4 regions of the Variovorax sp. NFACC27 genome follow, and region 4 is predicted to be linked to each of the others. Evidence: predicted binding sites of a transcription regulator. Region 4 holds the regulator's gene; each other region holds the start of a gene.
What was found. Region 4 encodes sigma-54, which starts transcription at its own class of promoters, with help from an activator protein. Its sites were predicted from a motif close to TGGCANGNAANCTGCTTT; they were not measured.

Region 1 (3,810 bases), 3.5 Mb from region 4:
GTCCGACAGTCGCCAGCATCCAGACCGTGCGCTGCGCGGGCACGCCCCAGCCGCTGAAAAGCGCATAGAGCGTGGCCAGCAGCACACCGCCGACCAGCGCGGCCTGCTGCGCGGGCAGGCACAGCATCAGCCGCGTGCTCCGCCGCCAGAGCAGGCCCACGGCATGGGCCGCCAGCCAGGCGAACATCGTGACGTGGAGGCCCGAGATCGACATCAGGTGCGCCACGCCCGTGGCGCGGAACACGTCCCAGCCCGCACGGTCGATGGCGCCCTGGTCGCCGGTGACCAGGGCCGCGATCACGCCGGCCCTGGCGCGGTCCGGCACGCGCTCGAAGACGGCATCGCGCACCGCCTCGCGGGCTCTCTCGACGGGATGCCACCAGGTGCTTTCCAGCAGCACAGGAGCGGCGTCGCGCGCGCCTGTTCGTACATGGCCGCTGGCGTGGAGGCCTTGCTCCCACATCCAGAGTTCGCTGTCGAAGCCATGGGGATTGCGGTTGCCGTGGGGTGCTCTCAGGCGCACTGTGAGCTGCCACCGCTCGCCGGCGTGCGGAGAGCGGTTGGCGTCCGTCGACGGCATCGGGCTCCCGGAAGGCCGGCTCCACAGGCTGGAGCCGTCGGCGTACCAGCCGAGGGCGATGCGATCGGGTACAGCAGGTTGTCCGGCGATTTCCGGGTCGGCCCAGCGCGCGGACTCGACATCGAGACGAAACCGCGTTCCGGCTTCGCTGCGCTGGGGCATCTCCGACACGACGCCCGTGAGCCGGAGGTCGCGCCCTTCGAGCGACGGGTCGAGCGCGCCGCCCAGGTAGGCCGTCGCGCGCCATCCCGCAAGCCCCGCTCCAATCATCGCGCCACATGCGAAGGCGACGATCACGAGCGCCCTGCCCGGCCTGCGCCGCCACCATGCAGCGGCGACGCCGAGGGCCGACAAGCCCATGTAGATCCATGCCGGCCAGAGCGCTTCCTGCTGCAACTGCAAGGCCGCTCCCAAGAGCGAACCACCCAGTGCAGCGAACGCGCGAGCCCCGCCCACGGCACTGCCGAACGCACGCGACGGCGTCATCGGACGACTCCCGAAACCATGATGCAAACCCTCCCCAGACTCACGCTCAGTGGCGCGTTAATTGCTAAGCATCTGGGCTAGTATGCGTCTCACCAGAGACATCTTCTCGATGCAATCTGCCAGCTCTGCACACAAAAACGCATGTCCATTCACGCCGCTCTCCACCACGTCACCCACTACAAGTACGACCGCCTGGTGCAGCTGGGCCCGCAGGTCGTGCGCTTGCGGCCCGCGCCGCATTGCCGCAGCAACGTCATCTCGTATTCGCTGCGCGTCGAGCCGGCCGAGCACTTCGTCAACTGGATGCAGGACCCGTTCGCCAACTACCAGGCGCGGCTCGTGTTTCCCGAGAAGACGCGCGAGTTCAAGGTCACTGTCGACCTCGTGGTCGAGATGGCGGTCTACAACCCCTTCGACTTCTTCCTCGAGCCGCAGGCCGAGAACTTCCCCTTCAAGTACAAGCCCTCGCAGGCCGAGGAGCTCGCGCCCTACCTCGTGGCCGACCCGGTCACGCCGCTGCTGCAGGCCTACCTCGACAAGATCGACCGCAAGGAGCAGCGCACCATCGACTTCCTGGTCGGCATCAACCAGCAGGTCCAGAAGGACGTCAACTACCTGATCCGCATGGAGCCCGGCGTGCAGACGCCGGAAGAAACGCTCACCAACGGCAGCGGCTCCTGCCGCGACTCGGGCTGGCTGCTGGTGCAGCTGCTGCGCCACTGCGGGCTGGCCGCGCGCTTCGTCTCGGGCTACCTGATCCAGCTCACGCCCGACGTGAAGGCGCTCGACGGCCCGAGCGGCACCACCGTCGACTTCACCGACCTGCACGCCTGGTGCGAGGTGTTCCTGCCCGGCGCCGGATGGATCGGCCTCGACGCCACATCGGGCCTGCTGGCCGGTGAAGGCCACATCCCGCTGGCCTGCACGCCCACGCCTTCGAGCGCCGCGCCCATCGAGGGCGGGATCGACGAATCCGAGGTCGAGTTCGGCCACGAGATGAAGGTCACGCGCATCTACGAATCGCCGCGCGTCACCAAGCCCTACACCGAAGACCAGTGGGCCGAGGTGCTGGCCCTGGGCGACGCGGTCGATGCGCGCCTGAAGGCCGGCGACGTGCGCCTGACCATGGGCGGCGAGCCCACCTACGTGGCCACCACCGACCGCGACGCGCCCGAGTGGAACACCGACGCGCTCGGCCCCACCAAGCGCGGCTACGCCACCGAGCTCGTGCACAAGCTGCGCGCCGAATACGGCCAGGGCGGCTTCCTGCACTTCGGCCAGGGCAAGTGGTATCCGGGCGAGCAGCTGCCGCGCTGGGCGCTCTCGATCTTCTGGCGCGCCGACGGCCAGCAGTTGTGGCACGACCCTGCCCTCTTCGCCGACGAGCGCTTTCCCACGCACTACACGAGCGAGGACGCGCGCCGCTTCACCAACCTGCTCGCGCAGAAGCTGGGGCTGACCGAGCGCTACATCCAGCCGGGCTACGAGGACATCTACTACTACCTCTGGCGCGAACGCCGCCTTCCCGTCAACGTCGACCCTTTCGACTCGAAGCTCGACGACGAACTCGAACGCGTGCGCCTGCGCCGCGTGTTCACGCAGAAGCTCGACGCGGTGATCGGCTACATGCTGCCCATCGAGCCCGGCAACGCGAACGGCGATGCTCCCGCGCTCGCGGGTCCGGCCTGGAAGACCGGCCCCTGGTTCCTGCGCGACGACAGGCTCTATCTCATTCCGGGCGACTCGCCCATGGGCTACCGCCTGCCGCTCGACTCGCAGCCGTGGGCCAGCAAGGGCGACTACCCCTACCTGATCGAACGCGACCCCACCGCGCCGCGCGGCGCGCTGCCGAGCTCTGCCGACTACCGTGCGCGCTATGCCGTGGGCACGGGTGAAATTGGCAGCGCGGGCGCAGACCTCGGCGCCGTGCCCTACGCCTTCGGCACGCCGCCCGTCGTGCCCTCTGCATTGCGCATGCAGACGCCGGGCGCCGCGAGCGACGGTGAAGGCGACGGCACGGACGACAACGACGACGCCGACTCCCTTTCGGCCCGCCAGCCCCGTCGCGGCGAATCGGCCCACTGGATCACGCGCACCGCGCTGTGCGTCGAAGTGCGCGACCCGCGCCGCGCCAACGGCCCCGCCGCCGAGAAGAAGGGCGAAGCCTCGGGTGTGCTCTACGTCTTCATGCCGCCGCTGGCCCGACTGGAGGACTATCTCGACCTCGTGGCCGCCGTGGAAGCCACCGCGCGCGACCTGGGCGTGCGCATCGTGATGGAAGGCTATCCGCCGCCGCGCGACCCTCGCCTGAAGATGCTGCAGGTCACGCCCGACCCGGGCGTGATCGAGGTCAACATCCATCCGGCGCACAACTGGAAGGAACTGGTCGACCACACCGAGTTCCTCTACAACGCCGCCTTCGAAACCCGCCTGTCGGCCGAGAAGTTCATGACCGATGGCCGCCACACCGGCACCGGCGGCGGCAACCACTTCGTGCTGGGCGGAGCCACGCCCGCCGACAGCCCCTTCCTGCGCCGGCCGGAGCTGCTGGCCAGCCTGCTGCTGTACTGGCACAACCATCCGTCGCTGAGCTACCTGTTCTCGGGCATGTTCATCGGCCCGACGAGCCAGGCGCCGCGCGTGGACGAGGCGCGCAACGACCAGGTCTACGAACTGGAAATCGCGCTGAAGGAAATCGCGAAGAACCGCGAGATCTACGGCCAGAACATGCCGGCGTGGCTGGT
Region 2 (3,810 bases), 400 kb from region 4:
ATTCGTCGAGGAAGAGAACGCCGTGGTGCGCGCGCGAGATTTCTCCGGGGCGGGGCGGGGAGCCCCCGCCGACCAGCGCCACCGCGCTCGCCGTGTGGTGCGGAGAGCAGGTCGGCCTGCTCATCCATCTTTCAGTCGCGAAGCGCCCGCCGAGGCTTGCAACCGCGGCGCTTTCCAGTGCTTCGTCGATGCGCATCGCGGGCAGCAGCCCCGCGAAGCGCTGGGCGAGCATCGACTTGCCCGAGCCGGGTTCGCCCACCATCAGCAGGCTGTGGCCGCCCGCCGCCGCGATCTCGAGCACGCGCTTGACGCCCGTGTGCCCCTTCACTTCCGACAGGTCGGCGTATCGGGGCACGGCCGTGTCGGGCTCGGCCTGGATGCGCGCCCAACCGTCGTCCGGGCCGTCGGGCAACTGGGAAGCGGCATCGTCGCCCGCCACGAACTGGCGCACCACGTCCAGCAGGTGCCTGGCCCCATACACCTCGCCGCCCGGTACCAGCGCGGCCTCCTGTGCACTTTCAAGGGGCAGCACCAGCCGCGTCGCGACGCCGCGCGTGTGCAGCGCCAGCGCCATGGCCAGCGCACCGCGAACGGGCCTGAGCTCGCCGGATAGAGACAGCTCCCCGGCGAACTCGTGGCCGGCGAGCCGGGCGTTGTCTATCTGTCCGCTGGCCGCGAGGATGCCCAGCGCGATGGGCAGGTCGAAGCGCCCGGAGTCCTTGGGCAGGTCGGCCGGCGCCAGGTTCACGGTGATGCGCTTGTTGTTGGGGAACTCCAGCCCCGCGTTCTGCAGCGCCGAGCGGACCCGCTCGCGCGCCTCCTTGACCTCGGTTTCGACCAGCCCGACCAGCGTGAAGCTGGGCAAACCGTTCGCAAGATGCACCTCTACCGTGACACTGGCCGCTTCAAGACCCAGCAAGGCGCGGCTCTGCACCAAAGACAGTCCCATTTCTCTCCCTCTCCCCAAGATGGTGCACCCGTTGTGGGCATTCCCGCGGTGGTGCGGCGCACCGTCCATCTGCAACCACTCGCAACAGGGGTTGTAACGATTTGGCGCTCACCCGCAGCGTGGGCGCGGTCGCAAGGGCAGGGATTCGTGCACTTTGGCACGCTCCCTGCTTTGAGCCCTCCGGTCCAACAACACACTTGCGAGGAGTTCCCTGATGACGCACCGTACCGCCGCCCAGGCGCTGATCGTTCTGGCCACCGCATTGACCGCGTCCGGCGCGGCCCTGGCGCAGACTGCAACGACCGACGCCGCAGCAGCGCCTGCGGCAGCTCCCGCTCCGAACCTGACCGGCAATGTGTCGATCACCACGAACTACAAGTTCCGTGGCCAGGACCAGGACATGATCGGCAAGAACGACTACGCCAAGACCAAGGGCTTCAAGCCCGCCATCCAGGGCGGACTGGACTACGCCTTCGGCGACAGCGGCTTCTACGTGGGCAACTGGAACTCCAGCGTCAACTGGCTCAAGGGCAACAGCATCGAGATGGACGTGTACGGCGGCTACAAGTTCAAGGCCGGCCCGCTGGACATGGACGTCGGTGCGCTCACCTACATCTACCCGGGCAACTCCGCCGGCAACACCACCGAGCTGTACGTCGCGGGCACCTACGCCAACGAGACCCTCGGCTCGTTCACCGCCAAGTACTCGCACACGGTGTCGAAGGACTACTTCGGCTACGCCGGCAACAAGGCCGGCTCGGGCCTGAAGGGCACCAACACCGGCTACCTGAACCTGTCGTACAGCAAGGAGATCGTGCCCAAGGTCACGCTGAAGGCGGCCGTCGGCTACACGAACATGTCCAGCGACATCCGCAGCCTGGGCTACAAGAGCTACGTCGACTACAACATCGGCGCGAGCTACGACTTCGGCAACGGCCTGTCGCTGACCGGCTCGATCCAGGGCGCCAACAAGAAGAACTCGTACCTCGCGGTGAGCAACCCGGGCGTCGACTACGGCTTCGGCACCTTCGGCACGACCTACTACTCGCCGAACAAGGCACGCTTCATCGTCACGCTGACGAAGACTCTGTAATCCGCACTACAACGAGGCGCGGCCCAAGCTGCCGCGCCACTTCATTTCCATCCGAAGGAGAAAACTCATGAAGCTGGTCACAGCCATCATCAAACCGTTCAAGCTCGACGAGGTGCGCGAAGCACTGTCGGCCATCGGCGTGCAGGGGATCACCGTCACCGAGGTGAAGGGCTTCGGCCGCCAGAAGGGCCACACCGAGCTCTACCGCGGCGCGGAGTACGTGGTCGACTTCCTGCCCAAGGTCAAGATCGAGGCGGCCGTCTCCGACGACCTCGTCGATCGCGTGATCGAAGCGGTCGAGAGCGCCGCACGCACCGGCAAGATCGGCGACGGCAAGATCTTCGTCTACAACCTCGAACAGGTCGTTCGCATCCGCACCGGCGAAACGGGCCGCGAAGCCCTCTGATCGAGTCCTGGCCCGAAAGAACAACGACTATGAAAAAACTGCTTGTCTCTCTTGCGCTCGGCTTGAGCGTGCTGGCCGCCGGTACCACCGGCTTCGCGCAAACCCCCGCCGCGGCAACGCCCGAGGCTCCGGCCGCGTCGGCACCGGCTGCCGCCGCGCCCGCTCCGGCTGCTGCGCCCGCGGCAGCGGCACCGGCCGCCGCCGAGGCTGCTCCCGCCGCCGCACCCGCGGCCCCCGCTCCGAAGATCGATTCCGGCGACACCGCCTGGATGCTGACTTCGACCCTTCTCGTGATCCTGATGACCATCCCCGGCCTCGCGCTGTTCTATGGCGGCCTGGGCCGCTCGAAGAACATGCTGTCGGTGCTGATGCAGGTCTTCGTGATCTTCTCGCTGATCAGCATCCTGTGGGCCGTCTACGGCTACAGCCTGGCCTTCTCGGGTGACGGCAACTTCTTCGGAGGATTCGACAAGATCTTCATGAAGGGCATCACGCAGGAGACCTTCGGCGCGCTGACCACGATTCCCGAATACGTGTTCGTCGCCTTCCAGGGCACCTTCGCGGCCATCACCGTGGCGCTGATCGTCGGCGCCTTCGCGGAACGCGCCAAGTTCTCGGCCGTGCTGCTGTTCTCGGTGCTGTGGTTCACGTTCAGCTACGTGCCGATCGCCCACATCGTGTGGGGCGGCGGCCTGCTGGGCAAGGACGGCGCGCTGGACTTCGCCGGCGGCACCGTGGTGCACATCAACGCCGGTGTGGCCGGCCTGGTCGGCGCCTACATGGTCGGCAAGCGCGTCGGCTACGGCAAGGAAGCCTTCACGCCTCACTCGCTCACGCTCACCATGGTCGGCGCATCGCTGCTGTGGGTCGGCTGGTTCGGCTTCAACGCCGGCTCCGCTGGTGCAGCCAACGCCGTCGCCGGCCTGGCCTTCGTGAACACGGTGCTCGCCACCGCCGCCGCGGCCCTGTCGTGGATCCTGGGCGAGAGCCTGCACAAGGGCAAGGCCTCTATGCTGGGTGCCGCATCCGGTGCAGTCGCCGGCCTGGTGGCCGTCACGCCCGCCGCCGGCTTCGTCGGCCCGATGGGTTCGATCGTGCTGGGCCTGCTGGCCGGCCTGGTCTGCCTGTGGGGCGTTGGTGGCCTCAAGCGCATGCTCGGCGCCGACGACGCGTTCGACGTGTTCGGCGTGCACGGCGTGGGCGGCATCCTGGGTGCCATCCTGACCGGCGTGTTCGCTGCCAAGGGCCTGGGCGGCACCGGCGGCGCGACCCCCGACACCTTCGCGATGGGCGCACAGGTCTGGATCCAGATCAAGAGCGTGCTGCTCACGATCGTGTGGTCCGGCGTGGTTGCCTTCATCG
Region 3 (3,810 bases), 2.2 Mb from region 4:
ATCGCGCGCGTGCTCTCGGGCCGCAGCGCCGAGGGCCGCAACGCCCACCTGCTGCAGCGCACGCTGCAGGCGAAGGCGCCCCAGCCCAAGGGCCAGGGCTGGCTGACGTCCGAGCGCTCGCGCCGTGACCTGGCGCAACTGCTGACGCGGGATGAAGCCGAGGTGCGGCTCTACTTCTTCACTCCACTGCCGTTCGCGGGCACCACGGGGCCTGTCGCCGCCACGGGCGACGGGCATGACGCGTCGCGCGGCATCGCCAGTGCGGCTTCCGCAGGCGGCTTCCTGAAGGTGCAGGCCCGGGGCGGACCGCCGGGCGGCGGTGGTGGCGGCGGCCCGGGAGGCCCCGGGGGCATGGGATTTCCGGGCGGCTTCGGAGGGCCCGGCGGAGGCTTCGGCACGGATCGGGGACAGAGGGACAGCATGACGGGGACTCCGCCGGCGCCTCCGCCTTCATCACAACAACAGCAGCAACAGCAGCCATCGCCGCCCACCGGCACGACAACCCAGTCGCCGCCAGGCAGTGCTCCGGCCGCAGATCCGGCGGGCGGCCCCTCCGCATCGCCCCGGTCATCCACGCCGGCCGCAACACCCGAGCCTGGCGCCACGCCACCGACCACGAGTTCTCCGGGCGGCACGACGACAGCACCACCGTCCGGCACCACGGGCGCGACCGGCACGCCGCCATCGCCTTCCCCCGCACCGGCGCCACCCGCGACGGCCATCGCGCCGAGAGCACCTGAGCCGGCCTCGCCATCACAGACGGCACCGCCGGGCATGGCTCGCGGCCAGCCCACGGCACCATCGATGCAACCCGGAGGCAACATGCGAGGCCTGCCGCCGGTCGTCGAGAGCCCGCCACCGCGCGAGGCCCCTTCCAGGGCGGAAGCTCCTCCGTCGACTCCCGCGCCGCTGCCACGCTCCGAATCCGCTGCACGCCCTTCCTCGCCCAACCCCGCGCCGGCGGCAAGCACGGCACCGCCAGCGGCAGTCACGGTCGAGCCGCCACGCGCGCCCGCCAACACCGAGGCCACGACCACCGAGACCTCCGACACCGCGCGCCCCGCCACGCGCGGCCTCTTCGGACTCGCGCCCGCTCCCTTCGTCGAGGGCGACTTCATCGCCGCCGTGTACACGCCCGAGGGCAGCTGGGTGGTGGTGCAGCCGGCGCCCGAGTCCTTTCCCAATGCCTGGCAGCGCCGCGTGCTGCTGTGGTTCCTGATCGCGGCGGCCATCGTCGCGCCTGCGGGCTGGCTGTTCTCGCGCCGGCTGGTGCGGCCCATCGCCGGTTTCGCGCGCGCGGCCGACCAGCTCGGCCGCGACCCGTCGGCACCGGTGATGGCACTCGAAGGCCCCGCCGAAATAGGCCGTGCCGCGCAGGCCTTCAACCGCATGCAGGCACGACTGCGCAGCTTCGTCGACGACCGCACGGTGATGATCGGCGCCATCAGCCACGACCTGCGCACGCCCCTCACGCGCCTGCGCTTTCGCATCGAGGATGTTCCCGACGACGTGCGCGCCGGCATGCTCGAAGACGTGCAGGAGATGGAGCTCATGATCGGCTCCGTGCTCAGCTTCATCCGCGACGCCTCGGTGGTGACCGCGCGCGAGCGCATGGACCTCGCGAGCCTCGTCGAGGACGTGGTCGAGCAGGCCGCGTTCGTCGGCAAGGACGTGCAGCTGCGGCGCACGGAACACGCACCGGTGGAGGTCGACGTGATCGGCATGCGCCGCGTGCTCGACAACCTCATCGAGAACGCCGTCAAGTACGGCCGCCTGGCACGCGTGCGCCTGTTCACCGACGGCCCCGACGCCGTGGTCGAGATCGGCGACCGCGGACCGGGCCTGCCCGCCAGCGAACTCGAGCAGGTCTTCAAGCCCTTCTACCGCACCGCGCAGGCCCGCTCCTCGAGCGCGGCGGGCAGCGGACTCGGGCTTGCCGTGTGCCGTTCGATCGCGCGTGCGCATGGCGGGGACGTGGTGCTGAAGACGGGCTCGCACGGGCTGGTCGCGCAGGTGCGCGTGCCGCTGATGCTCGAAGCGCAGCGGCTTGCAGCCGCGCATTGAGCGCTACACATCAACGGGCATCGATACGACGCGCGGATGACACCACCGGCGAGATGCCATGGCACGCACGGCCGCGCGTCATGACGAAACGGCACGAATGTACACGCGCCTTTACGTCCTGAAACACCTGTTCGAACGCGCATGAACCACCCCTGGACGGGTGGCATGCGGACTGCAGAAAGAAGCACGTCCCGGAGATCTTTCCGGGCGCACTTTCTCAACTGCAGGAGTTTCACAATGAACCGTCGTTCCTTCGCACGCAACGTGCAAAAGGGTTTCACCCTCATCGAGTTGATGATCGTCGTGGCGATCATCGGTATCCTGGCTGCGATCGCGATTCCGCAATACCAGACCTACATCGCCAAGTCGCAAGTGGCCCGCGCCATGGGCGAAACCGGCGCCTTGAAGACGGCCTATGAAGATTGCCTGAACAATGGAAAGACTGATGCGGCTGCCTGCGACCTCGGCGCCACCAGCTCCAACATCCTGAGCTATACGACCCCCCTGACTTCGACTGCTGGCACGGCACTTACCGCGACCACCAACACTGCCGCCTTGACCACCACCGGCACCATTTCGGCCCAATTCGCCGGCAGTGCTGCTGCAACGCTGAAAGCAACGCCCTACACGATCACCTGGACTCGCAGCAGCGCAGGCAGCTGGACCTGCGCGACCACAGCTGACTCGAAGTACGCACCGGCAGGCTGCCCGAACGGCACCTGATTCAAACCCTCTGCCCGATCCAAGCCGCCTGATGGCGGCTTTTTTTGTGTCTGCGTCAGGGCGACGATGGCTGTTGCACGCCAGCTTTTCGATACGCGGTCTCCAACAGCAACTCGCATTGCCTCTCGCCCGCAGTTTCGAGGCACCCTTTCTCGAAGAGCTGATACATATCGAGTGCCCCACGAGCCGCCAGTTGCTCCCCAGCAGGCGACGGCGGAGCTCCAGCACATTCGTAGAGGTCCGGCAAGCCTGCCGCATTGCACTTCTGCTGCGCGGCGGTCATGCTGCGCACCGTGACGTCCGCACCGAAATCTGCCGGCTCATCGCCAGGCATGTGCGAACCTCCGCAACCCACCAGCGCAATGAGCACGAGCGCAGAACAGAGAGTCCGCAGGTACAAGCGCATGACTACGGCTCGCAGTGTCCAGCCCTCATGCCCTGGATCTGCTGACGAGCCACCGGATGACCCAGCGAAGCCGCCTTGGCGATCCACATGATTGCGAGGCTCTCATCCTTGGGAACGCCCAGGCCGGATGCGTGGCAGTTCCCGAGCCACTGCATGGCGTCGGTATTGCCTTGCGTGGCAGCAAGATCCAGCCAGTAGACGGCAGCCCCAAAGCGGGCCTCTACGAAGAACATCGCGCCAGCATCGGCCTGTGCATTCGCATCGCCGCTATCGGCCTTCACGATCAGGTGAAGTTCCTCCCCGGTCAACACAAGATCGATCAGGTCTGTGATCTGCGCGAGAGCAAGCATCGCCCTTCCGCGCGAGTCTTCCTTGTGCTTGGCGATCGTTCCATCCGACACACGCCGCCACAGCGTGCGCTTGCTGATGCCGGTCATCGCGATGGCGGCTTCGAGACTGATGGCGTCGGGTCTCAGCCCTGGCTTTTCCTCGGGCACGGGGTCGCCGTGCGAATCTGGCGATTCCACGCACTTCGTCCCCTTGCGGTCGCCATCCTCGGGCCGCCTCAGCCAATTCGCCTCATTTCGCCGACTGCTGCGCGGCAATGGTTTTTTCAA
Region 4 (3,810 bases):
ACGTCAACGGCGCCCCGGGCAGCCGCCTGGTCGCGCGCGGCCTGAAGAAGAGCTACGGCAGCCGCACGGTCGTGAAGGACGTCTCGCTCGACGTGCAGAAGGGCGAAGTCGTCGGGCTGCTCGGCCCCAACGGCGCCGGCAAGACCACGTCGTTCTACATGATCGTGGGTCTGGTGCGCGCCGATGCCGGCGACATCGCCATCGACGGCGAGCCCATCGCCCACATGCCGATCCACCGCCGCGCCCGCATGGGCCTGAGCTACCTGCCGCAGGAAGCCTCGATCTTCCGCAAGCTCACGGTCGAGGAGAACGTGCGCGCCGTGCTCGAGTTGCAGATGGAGCCCGACGCGAACGGCAAGATGGCCCCGCTGTCGAAGCCGCACATCGAGGAGCGCCTGTCCGAGCTGCTGGCCGACCTGCGCGTCGACCACCTGCGCGATTCGCCCGCGCTCGCGCTGTCGGGCGGCGAGCGCCGCCGCGTCGAGATCGCGCGCGCCCTGGCCACGCAGCCGCGCTTCATCCTGCTGGACGAGCCCTTCGCCGGTATCGACCCGATCGCGGTGATCGAGATCCAGCGGATCATCAGCTTCCTGAAGGAGCGCGGCATCGGCGTGCTCATCACCGATCACAACGTGCGCGAGACGCTGGGCATCTGCGATCACGCCTTCATCATCAGCGACGGGCATGTGCTGGCACAAGGCACGCCTTCGGAGATCGTCGACAACGCCGAGGTACGCAGGGTGTACCTGGGCGAGCACTTCCGCATGTAAGGCGCGGGGGCGGTTTCCACCATGAAGCAAGGGCTGTCCCTTCGCGTTTCGCAGCATCTGGCGCTGACGCCACAGCTGCAGCAGTCGATCAGGCTGCTTCAACTCTCCACGCTCGAACTGAGCCAGGAGGTGGAGCAGATGCTCGACGAGAACCCGTTCCTCGAGCGCACCGCGGAAGAAGCGGCGCGCGAGGAATTCGGGCTCGACACGGCCGATGCCCCGGTTCCGCGCGATGAAGGCGGTGACGGTGGTGAAGGCGGGGACGGCGAGGGCGACTTCGCTTCGCCGGCCGCCAGCAGCGCATCCACTGCTTCCACCGAAACCGTCACCAGCACGGCCGACACCGACGGCCCCGCCGCCGACATCTCCGAGCGCGAGCCCGACTGGGAAGGCGACGGCACCGTCGACATGGCGCCCGACGACAGCGAATGGGGCAGCGACGCGCCCGCGCGCCAGAACAACCTGGGCGACGACGAGCGCGCCGACGCCACCGAGCTCGCGCGCAGCCAGGAGTCGCTGCAGTCCTTCCTGCATCGCCAGGCGCTGAGCCTGCGCCTCGACGAGAACGACAGCGCCGCGCTGCGCTTCCTGATCGAGTCGCTCAACGACGACGGCTACCTCGAAGACTCGCTGCCCGCCCTGGCCTCGGGCCTGGCCGGCGACGACAACGACCAGTTCGACGACCTGGTGCACCACTTCCAGGTGGCGCTCGGCCTGCTCCAGAGCCTGGAGCCCGCCGGCGTCGGCGCGCGCGACCTCGGCGAATGCCTGAGCATCCAGCTGCGCGCCATGGCCAGCGAGGACGAGACCGAGGAAGAGGAGCAGGTCCGCAAGACCGCCATCGCCATCTGCAAGCAGCCGATGGAGCTGCTCGCGCGCCGCGACTTCAAGCGCCTGGCCACGCTCACCCGCAGCAACGAGGACCTGGTGCGCTCGGCGCTGCAGATCATCGCGCGGCTGGAGCCCAAGCCGGGCCGCAGCTTCGTCGACGTCGAGCGCAACATCATCATTCCCGACGTGATCGTCACCAAGACCGGGCGCGGCACGAACGTGAAGTTCCGCGTCATGCTCAACCCCGAGGTGATGCCGCGCCTGCGCGTGCACGACATCTACGCCGGCGCGCTCAAGTCGCACAAGGGCGAGGGCAGCCAGGCGCTGTCGCAGCGGCTGCAGGAGGCGCGCTGGTTCATCAAGAACATCCAGCAGCGCTTCGACACCATCCTGCGCGTGAGCAACGCCATCGTCGAGCGGCAGAAGAGCTACTTCGTGCACGGCGAGCTCGCGATGCGCCCGCTGGTGCTGCGCGAGATCGCCGACGAGCTGGGCCTGCACGAATCGACCATCTCGCGCGTGACCACCGCCAAGTACATGGCCACGCCCTTCGGCACGGTCGAGCTCAAGTACTTCTTCGGCTCGGCGCTGGGCACCGAGACCGGCGGCAATGCGTCGAGCACCGCGGTGCGCGCGCTCATCAAGCAGTTCGTCGGCTCCGAGAGCGTGAAGAAGCCGCTGTCGGACAGCCAGATCTCCGAGATGCTGAAGGAACAGGGCATCGAGTGCGCGCGCCGCACCGTCGCCAAGTACCGCGAAGCGCTTCGCATCGCGCCCGCCAACCTGCGCAAAGCCCTGTAGAAAGACACCGTCGATGAGCCGGGGCCTGATGTCGCGCTGTGGGCATTGGGTCTTCGCCATGGTGGCGGTGGTGCTGTTCGCAGGCTGCGCCACGCTGCCCGACGAGGCGCCGCGCACGCCCACCAGGGCCATGGCCGTCTCGGCCGACACTGCCCTCGGCAAGATCGCGCTGGCTTCCCAGCCCGACCCCGACCTGAGCGGCTTCCGCCTGATGCCCGGCGGCGATTTCGCCTTCGACACCCGCATCCAGCTGGCCCGCCGCGCGCAGCGCACGCTCGACGTGCAGTACTACCAGATCGAGAACGACGAGACCGGCCGCTACCTGCTGCGCACCCTGCGCGACGCCGCCCTGCGCGGCGTGCGCGTGCGGCTGCTGATGGACGACCTCTACACCTCCGGCGAAGACGAGTTGCTGCTCGGCCTCGCCGCCACGCCCAACGTGGAGCTGCGGCTGTTCAACCCGTTCCCGGCCGGCCGCGGCAGCCTGCTGAAGCGCTTCACCGCCTCGCTCTTCGACTTCAGCCGCGTCAACCGCCGCATGCACAACAAGCTGTTCATCGCCGACGGCGCGATGGCGGTCGCGGGCGGGCGCAACATCGGCAACCAGTACTTCAGGCGCACCGCGGGCGAGAACTTCATCGACCTCGATACCTTCGTCACAGGCGCGCTCATCCCCCGGCTGGGCAGTCTCTTCGACCAGTACTGGAACAGTGTCTACGTGCGGCCGATCCAGTCGGTGGCGAGCAGTGCCTTGTCGCGCGAGGAGCTGCAGCAACGCTTCGAGCTCGCCACCGGCCCCGACACCACGCCGCCGCCGCCGAGGCCCGCGCCCAACGACCTGCTCGGCTACAGCCCGATGGCGGAAGACCTGGACGCCGGCAAGCTCGGCCTGATCTGGACCACCGCCGAGGCATACGCCGATTCGCCCGAGCGCGTGATCGGCAAGACCGCTTCCTACGGCGGCGTGCCGCTGCTCGACGTGGACAGCGTGCGCTACAACGTGGTCGAGCAGATGCGCCGCGCCCGCTCGGACGTGACCATCGTCTCGCCCTACCTGATCCCGGGCCCCTCGGGGCTGGAGGTGATGCGCGAGATCCGCGGCCGCAACGTGAAGATCAGCGTGGTCACCAACTCGCTGGCCGCTACCGACGAGCCGCTGGTGCACACAGCCTACCGCCGCTACCGCCCCGACATGCTGAAGCTGGGCGCCGACCTCTACGAGCTGAGCACCAACCGCACCCGGCGCAGCGTGCGGCTGGGGCTCTTCGGCACCTCGGTGGGCAGGCTGCACGCCAAGTCGGCGGTGATCGACCGGCGCATTCTTTTCGTCGGCTCGATGAATTTCGATCCGCGCTCCGAAACGCACAACACCGAGATCGGCCTCTTCATCCGCAGCCCCGAGATGGCG

Region 1: a site for sigma-54 is predicted at 1,117-1,134, ahead of ABL840_RS26015 (DUF2126 domain-containing protein). Genes of this name have one in related genera too.
Region 2: a site for sigma-54 is predicted at 1,105-1,122, ahead of ABL840_RS01785 (TorF family putative porin). Genes of this name have one in related genera too.
Region 3: a site for sigma-54 is predicted at 2,226-2,243, ahead of ABL840_RS32270 (pilin). Genes of this name have one in related genera too.

What each region holds. Positions count from the first base shown of each region.
Region 1 is NZ_CP157613.1:5,561,020-5,564,829, forward strand. It holds gene ABL840_RS26010 (DNA internalization-related competence protein ComEC/Rec2) at 1-1,066, opposite strand, end outside; gene ABL840_RS26015 (DUF2126 domain-containing protein) at 1,208-3,810, shown strand, end outside.
Region 2 is NZ_CP157613.1:383,148-386,957, forward strand. It holds gene ABL840_RS01780 (YifB family Mg chelatase-like AAA ATPase) at 1-949, opposite strand, end outside; gene ABL840_RS01785 (TorF family putative porin) at 1,164-2,042, shown strand; gene glnK (P-II family nitrogen regulator) at 2,110-2,448, shown strand; gene ABL840_RS01795 (ammonium transporter) at 2,478-3,810, shown strand, end outside.
Region 3 is NZ_CP157613.1:6,896,449-6,900,258, forward strand. It holds gene ABL840_RS32265 (ATP-binding protein) at 1-2,064, shown strand, start outside; gene ABL840_RS32270 (pilin) at 2,302-2,787, shown strand; gene ABL840_RS32275 (tetratricopeptide repeat protein) at 3,196-3,810, opposite strand, start outside.
Region 4 is NZ_CP157613.1:786,964-790,773, forward strand. It holds gene lptB (LPS export ABC transporter ATP-binding protein) at 1-770, shown strand, start outside; gene rpoN (RNA polymerase factor sigma-54) at 792-2,402, shown strand; gene ABL840_RS03625 (phospholipase D family protein) at 2,416-3,810, shown strand, end outside.